Linked DNA regions of Undibacterium parvum. The protein of the gene in region 1 interacts with the protein of each later gene in a pairwise test. Links are inferred from orthologs where the notes say so. Each region holds a gene or a part of one and is shown on either strand. Other genes may lie near its edges.

Region 1 (3,110 bases):
CGTAGTAGCCTGGGTACTTTCACACGATAAAGATAGCCTCAACACCAAAGCCGCCCTAATCCATGTGATGGGCGACCTACTCGGTTCACTTGCCGCGATCATTTCCGGCGCAGTGATTTACTTCAGTGGTTGGATGCAAGTCGACCCCATCCTGTCTATCTTCGTCTCATTATTGATTTTAAAGTCCACCTTTGGGGTGCTGGCAGACTCCTATCATTTCTTGATGGAAGGCGTTCCACAACATATAGACTATGTCAAAATTGGCGAGGATCTCGAGGCCATACCAGGCGTACTGTCGGTACATGATTTACACATATGGGAGATGTCGCCCGGCCATCCTGCCTTGATCGGGCATCTGGAAATCAACGACATCAGCGCATGGCCGCGCATCATGGAAAGCGTGAAATCTATGCTACTCGTGACCCATAATATTGATCACATCACGCTACAGCCAGAAGTTGGCGGCGAAAATTAATTCGACGTAAAAAGAGAACCTCTAAAAACGCATACACAGTATCCATGCGCCTTTCCGGACCATTTCAAGCCAGAAGGCGCATGTATATTACGCGCTTTAATAAATAGGCTTCACCATTAAAGCCTTGCACTCAGTGCCGCCAGATTATCCTTACCATCCGCACCAAACAACTGCTGCTTCAGATGCGCAAGTTGATCCCTGACCATACCCGCCTTTTCAAACTCCAGATTCTTGGCGTGATCCATCATCAGTTTTTCCAACTTCTTAATTTCGCGACTGATTTGCTTCTCACTCATCATTTCGTACTTAGCCTGCTCTTGCGCTACCGCTAATTCTTCGCGCGCCTCTTGCGGATTGTAGACACCATCAATAATGTCCTTGATCTTTTTCTTGATACCGGTAGGCGTGATATTGTTTTCCAGATTAAACGCGATCTGTTTATTCCGCCTTCGCTCGGTTTCGTCGATGGCACGTCGCATGGAATCGGTAATCCGGTCGGCATATAAAATCGCGGTTCCGTTGAGATTACGCGCAGCCCGGCCTATGGTTTGAATCAGGCTGCGCTCGGAGCGTAAAAACCCCTCTTTATCGGCATCAAGGATCGCCACTAACGAGACCTCTGGAATATCCAAACCCTCACGCAACAGATTAATCCCGACCAGCACGTCGAAGGTGCCGAGGCGTAAATCGCGCAAAATTTCTACCCGCTCTACGGTATCGATATCACTATGCAGATAGCGCACTTTAATGCCGTTATCACTTAAAAATTCTGTGAGCTGCTCCGACATGCGCTTGGTCAAGGTAGTCACCAAGACCCGCTCATGCAACTTCACTCTAGCAGTAATTTCCTGCATCAGATCATCCACCTGCGTCAACGCTGGCCGCACCTCGATGCGCGGATCCACCAGGCCGGTCGGCCTGACCACCTGCTCGACTACCTGATCGGCGTGAGTTCGTTCATATTCAGCCGGAGTGGCCGAGACAAACACAGTCTGACGCATCTTGCTCTCGAACTCTTCAAACTTAAGCGGACGATTATCCAGCGCCGACGGCAGGCGAAAGCCGTAATCCACCAAATTGGTTTTGCGCGAGCGGTCGCCGTTGTACATGGCATTCAATTGCCCAGTCAAGACATGCGACTCATCGAGAAACATCAAGGCGTCGGCCGGCAAATAATCGACCAGGGTTGGCGGCGGCTCACCCGGCAAAGCACCACTCAAATGACGCGAATAGTTTTCTATGCCCTTAGTAAAGCCAATCTCCGCCATCATTTCCAGATCGAAACGGGTGCGCTGCTCTATGCGCTGCTCTTCGATTAACTTATTCTCGCGCCTGAAAAACTCCAGTCGTTCACGCAACTCTATTTTGATAGTCTCCACTGCCCGCAATACCGTCTCACGCGGAGTCACATAATGTGAGCTTGGATAAACCGTAAAGCGGGGGATTTTTTGCTTAACCCGCCCGGTGAGCGGATCAAACAGCTGCAAGTTTTCGATCTCATCATCAAACATCTCCACCCGTAGTGCCAGTTCAGCATGTTCGGCCGGGAAAATATCGATGGTATCGCCACGTACACGGAAAGTACCGCGGCTAAAATCAATTTCATTGCGCGTGTATTGCATCTGTATCAAGCGTGCGATCAAATCACGCTGACTGACCTTATCCTTGGCGCGCAAGGTCAGTATCATCTTGTGATACTCCTTGGGATTACCAATACCGTAAATCGCCGATACCGTCGCCACGATGATCACATCACGTCGCTCCATCAGTGATTTTGTACAAGACAGACGCATTTGCTCGATATGCTCATTGATCGCAGAGTCTTTCTCAATGAACAAATCACGCTGCGGCACATACGCTTCCGGCTGGTAGTAATCGTAGTAACTGACGAAATACTCGACTGCGTTGCGCGGAAAAAACTCACGAAATTCACTATATAACTGCGCCGCCAAAGTCTTATTTGGAGCGAAAATGATTGCCGGTCGACCGGTACGGGCGATTACATTGGCCATCGTATAGGTTTTACCAGAGCCCGTCACACCCAGCAAAGTCTGGAAAAATAAGCCGTCATTAATCCCCTCAACCAGTTGCGCAATCGCCGCCGGCTGATCTCCTGCAGGGGGAAATAATTGACATAATTGATAAGGTGAATCCGGGAAAGTAACGAACTTCGGCTCATCTGCCGCACCCGATATCTGTGTTAAATCAGCCATTTACCGCTTACCTTTGTTAAAATAGTAGACTGAAAAAAGCTTTTGACTCTTCTTCCAACCATAAGTTTGTGGCTTGCCTAGCAATTTGCAGACAATTTTTCAGTTTATCACGATGACCACTCCCGCTACCCCCCCCCTGTTTTCCGCCATCACCATGGCACCTCGCGACCCTATTCTTGGCATTACGGAAGGCTTTAATGCCGACCAGAATCCTGCCAAAGTCAACCTGGGCGTTGGCGTTTATTATGACGACAACGGCAAAGTACCTTTACTGGAATGCGTCAAGAAGGCCGAAGCCATCCTGATGGAAAAATTTGCTCCGCGTACCTATCTGCCTATCGAAGGCTTAGCCGCTTACGACAAAGCGGTACAAGAACTGGTATTTGGTGCCGATAGCGCCGTAGTACAAGAGAAGCGTGCAA
Region 2 (3,577 bases), 1.1 Mb from region 1 along the record:
CCCGCTAGCGGGAGAGGGGTGAGGGTGATACAAATTACCGAACAGTTTGATTTTTCCTCGAATTAAAACACGACACTAAATCGAGATTATCCTTGTTCAAAAACCCTCATCCCCAGCCCTTCTCCCGCCAGCGGGAGAAGGGAGCACAATCGACACCTTGCGCAGTATCCATGCGCCTACAGGCCTAAATGCGGCCAGAAGGCGCATGGAATATGCGCAGTGGTTTTTCGGAACCTCTATTTTTTCTTTTTCAGTAATGGCGCCAGATACTTGCCGGTGACGCTCTCTGCATTGGCTGCCACTTGTTCCGGGGTGCCGCTGGCGATCACGTAACCGCCGCCTGCGCCGCCTTCCGGTCCCATATCAACGATCCAGTCGGCGGTCTTGATGACGTCCAGATTGTGTTCGATGATGACTACCGTATTGCCTTGGTCGCGCAGTCTGTGTATGACTTTTAGCAGCAGGTCGATATCATGGAAATGCAGACCGGTGGTCGGTTCATCGAGAATATACAGAGTGCGGCCAGTGTCGCGCTTGGATAGTTCCAGTGACAGTTTGACGCGCTGCGCTTCGCCGCCTGATAGCGTGGTGGCGCTTTGGCCGAGCCGGATATAGCCGAGGCCGACATCGAGCAGGGTGTGCAGTTTGCGTGCGATCAAAGGCACAGGTTTGAAAAATTCGTAAGCGTCTTCAACCGTCATGCCCAGCACTTCATTGATGTTCTTGCCCTTGTATTGCACTTCCAGGGTTTCGCGGTTGTAGCGCTTGCCGTGACAGGTATCGCATGGCACATACACGTCCGGCAAAAAGTGCATCTCGACCTTGATCACGCCATCGCCCTGGCAGGCTTCGCAGCGGCCGCCCTTGACGTTGAATGAAAAACGGCCGGCGCTATAGCCGCGCTCTTTCGCCACTGGCACGGTAGAGAACAGGTCGCGGATCGGCGTAAACAAGCCGGTGTAGGTGGCAGGATTCGAGCGCGGGGTGCGCCCGATTGGCGCTTGATCGACCGCAATGACTTTATCAAAATGCTCGAGGCCGCTGATGCTTTCAAACGCCGCCGGCTCGGTTTGCGAACCGTATAAATGGCGTGATGCCGCCAGGTACAGGGTGTCATTCACCAATGTCGATTTGCCCGAACCTGATACGCCCGTGACGCAAGTGAGCAAGCCCACCGGCAGTTTCATGCTGACTTTTTTCAGGTTGTTGCCGCTGGCGCCGCTGATCACGAATTGTTTTTCCGGATTAAAGGCAGCGCGCTTTTCTGGCACCGCGATACCCAGTTCACCCGACAGATATTTGGCGGTCAGCGAACGTTCGCTTTTCATGATGTCTTCCAGCGTACCCTGAGCGATGACTTCACCGCCGTGCACACCAGCACCGATACCCATATCGACCACGAAATCGGCGCAGCGTATCGCGTCTTCATCATGCTCGACCACCAGCACGCTATTGCCTATGTCGCGTAAGTGACGCAGGGTTTCTATCAGTCTGTCATTGTCGCGTTGATGCAGACCGATAGACGGTTCATCGAGTACGTACATCACGCCAGTTAAACCGGAACCGATTTGTGAAGCCAGTCGGATCCGTTGTGCCTCGCCGCCCGAGAGCGTATCGGCACTGCGGTCTAGTGACAGATAATCGAGACCGACATTGTTGAGGAAGGTCAGGCGCGAGCTGATTTCTTTGATGATGCGGTCGGCGATATCGCGCTTGGCACCGACTAATTTTAATTGCTCAAAAAAGCTTAAGGTCTGGCGCAAAGGCAGCGCGCTGATTTCATAAATTGGCTTTTCCTGATCGCCAGTGCCGACTTTCACGTAACGCGCTTCTATGCGCAGACGGGCGCCGTGGCAGGACGGGCATTGCTTCTCGTTGATGAACTTGGCAAGCTCTTCTTTCACCGCCATAGAATCTGTTTCGCGGTAGCGTCTTTGCAGATTCACGATCACACCTTCAAACGTGTGCTCCTTGATGACGGTGCGGCCTTTTTCATTGATGTAGGTGAACGGTATGCTTTGCTTGCCGGAACCATACAAGATCACTTTTTGCGCATCTTCGCTCAGTTGCTCAAACGGCGTGTCGATATCGAATTCGTAGAAGGCAGCCAGATTTGACAGCATCTGGAAATAGAATTGATTGCGTCTATCCCAGCCTTTGACAGCACCGCTGGCCAGCGACAGATTTGGAAAGGCGACGATGCGTTTCGGGTCGAAAAATTCTATGTGACCGAGACCATCACACTCAGGGCAAGCGCCCATAGGGTTATTGAAAGAAAACAGGCGCGGTTCCAGTTCTTGCAGGCTATAGCCGCAAGTCGGACAAGCGAATTTATTCGAAAATAGCTGCTCGTGACCACTATCCATATCGACGATCAGGGCGCGGCCATTGGCGATGCGCAGCGAAGTCTCGAAGGATTCCGCCAGACGTTGCTTGATTTCTTCTTTGACCTTCACACGATCGATCACTACGTCTATCGTGTGTTTCTCGGTTTTTTTCAGCTTAGGTAAATCATCAACTTCATAAATTTTGGCGTCATGGGTGCCGCTCTGTATCCGAAAACGCACGAAACCCTGGGCCTGCATCTGTTCAAATAGATCGACGTGCTCGCCTTTGCGGTTGCTGACCACTGGTGCCAGTATCATCAGCTTGGTGTCTTCCGGCATGGCCAGTACGGCATCGACCATTTGTGAGATCGATTGCGCCGCCAAAGGGTTTTCCGGATGATCGGGACAATATGGCGTACCGACGCGCGCGTACAGCAAGCGCAGATAATCGTGAATCTCGGTGACGGTGCCGACAGTAGAGCGCGGATTGTGCGAGGTGGCTTTTTGCTCGATAGAGATGGCTGGCGACAGGCCTTCGATCAGATCGACATCGGGTTTTTCCATCAACTGTAAAAATTGACGGGCGTAAGCCGACAAGGATTCGACGTAACGGCGTTGGCCTTCTGCATACAGGGTATCAAATGCCAAAGAAGACTTGCCCGAACCAGATAAACCAGTGATTACCACTAATTTATTGCGCGGCAAATCGAGATTGATGTTCTTCAGATTATGCGTGCGCGCACCACGGATGCGAATCTCATCCTTCTTTTGCACAGGTAGATCGTGAACGCCGAACTCAATTTCAGCCGGCTTGCTCGACGCTTTGGTCGCTTTTGGGGTATTGCTTCGAGTTTGTGTCATAAGACTGCTTTCCGCTAGGTGCCGCATATTGATGCATATCACTACATAGACTGTAATTACCCTGCATTTTGGAATGCAGGGTGAGCAACCTGCTACTATAACGGTTTTTTGAAATTTGACGCGGGTGACCTGCCTGCTTTGTTTCAGGTTTTATCTTTGTATGGTCTTTGTATTATGATAAACGCAACATCTCCAGCGTGTGCTGGCACTGATGAGTCGCTCTCGGCTGGGTCTGGGATGAATCGCCATGAAATCCTGACCAGCAGCTCGCTGGCGTCGATTTTTGCTTTGCGCATGTTGGGCTTGTTCCTGATTTTGCCCATTTTTGCGCTGCACGCCAAAACTTTGCCGGACGGCGGTAATTTAACCCTGGTCGGTCTGGCGATGGG

What was found. The genes of interacting proteins can lie anywhere in the genome.
Region 2: the proteins of uvrB (region 1) and uvrA interact in binary tests that used the Escherichia coli proteins (3 or more experiments, as listed by UniProt). The link is inferred for Undibacterium parvum from one-to-one orthologs.

The regions. Positions count from the first base shown.
Region 1 is NZ_CP034464.1:3,820,801-3,823,910, reverse strand. What follows is about bases 141-3,059. They hold uvrB (excinuclease ABC subunit UvrB), read right to left. Parts: upstream 2,689-3,059; coding sequence 592-2,688; downstream 141-591. Other genes in these bases: EJN92_RS16720 (amino acid aminotransferase), read left to right, coding at 2,801-3,059; EJN92_RS16730 (cation diffusion facilitator family transporter), read left to right, coding at 141-475. Outside these bases: more of EJN92_RS16730, read left to right, coding at 1-140; more of EJN92_RS16720, read left to right, coding at 3,060-3,110. UniProt on the Escherichia coli protein: The UvrABC repair system catalyzes the recognition and processing of DNA lesions. A damage recognition complex composed of 2 UvrA and 2 UvrB subunits scans DNA for abnormalities.
Region 2 is NZ_CP034464.1:2,758,766-2,762,342, forward strand. The notes cover bases 37-3,577. They hold uvrA (excinuclease ABC subunit UvrA), read right to left. Parts: upstream 3,189-3,577; coding sequence 237-3,188; downstream 37-236. Other genes in these bases: EJN92_RS12075 (MFS transporter), read left to right, coding at 3,426-3,577. UniProt on the Escherichia coli protein: The UvrABC repair system catalyzes the recognition and processing of DNA lesions. UvrA is an ATPase and a DNA-binding protein. A damage recognition complex composed of 2 UvrA and 2 UvrB subunits scans DNA for abnormalities.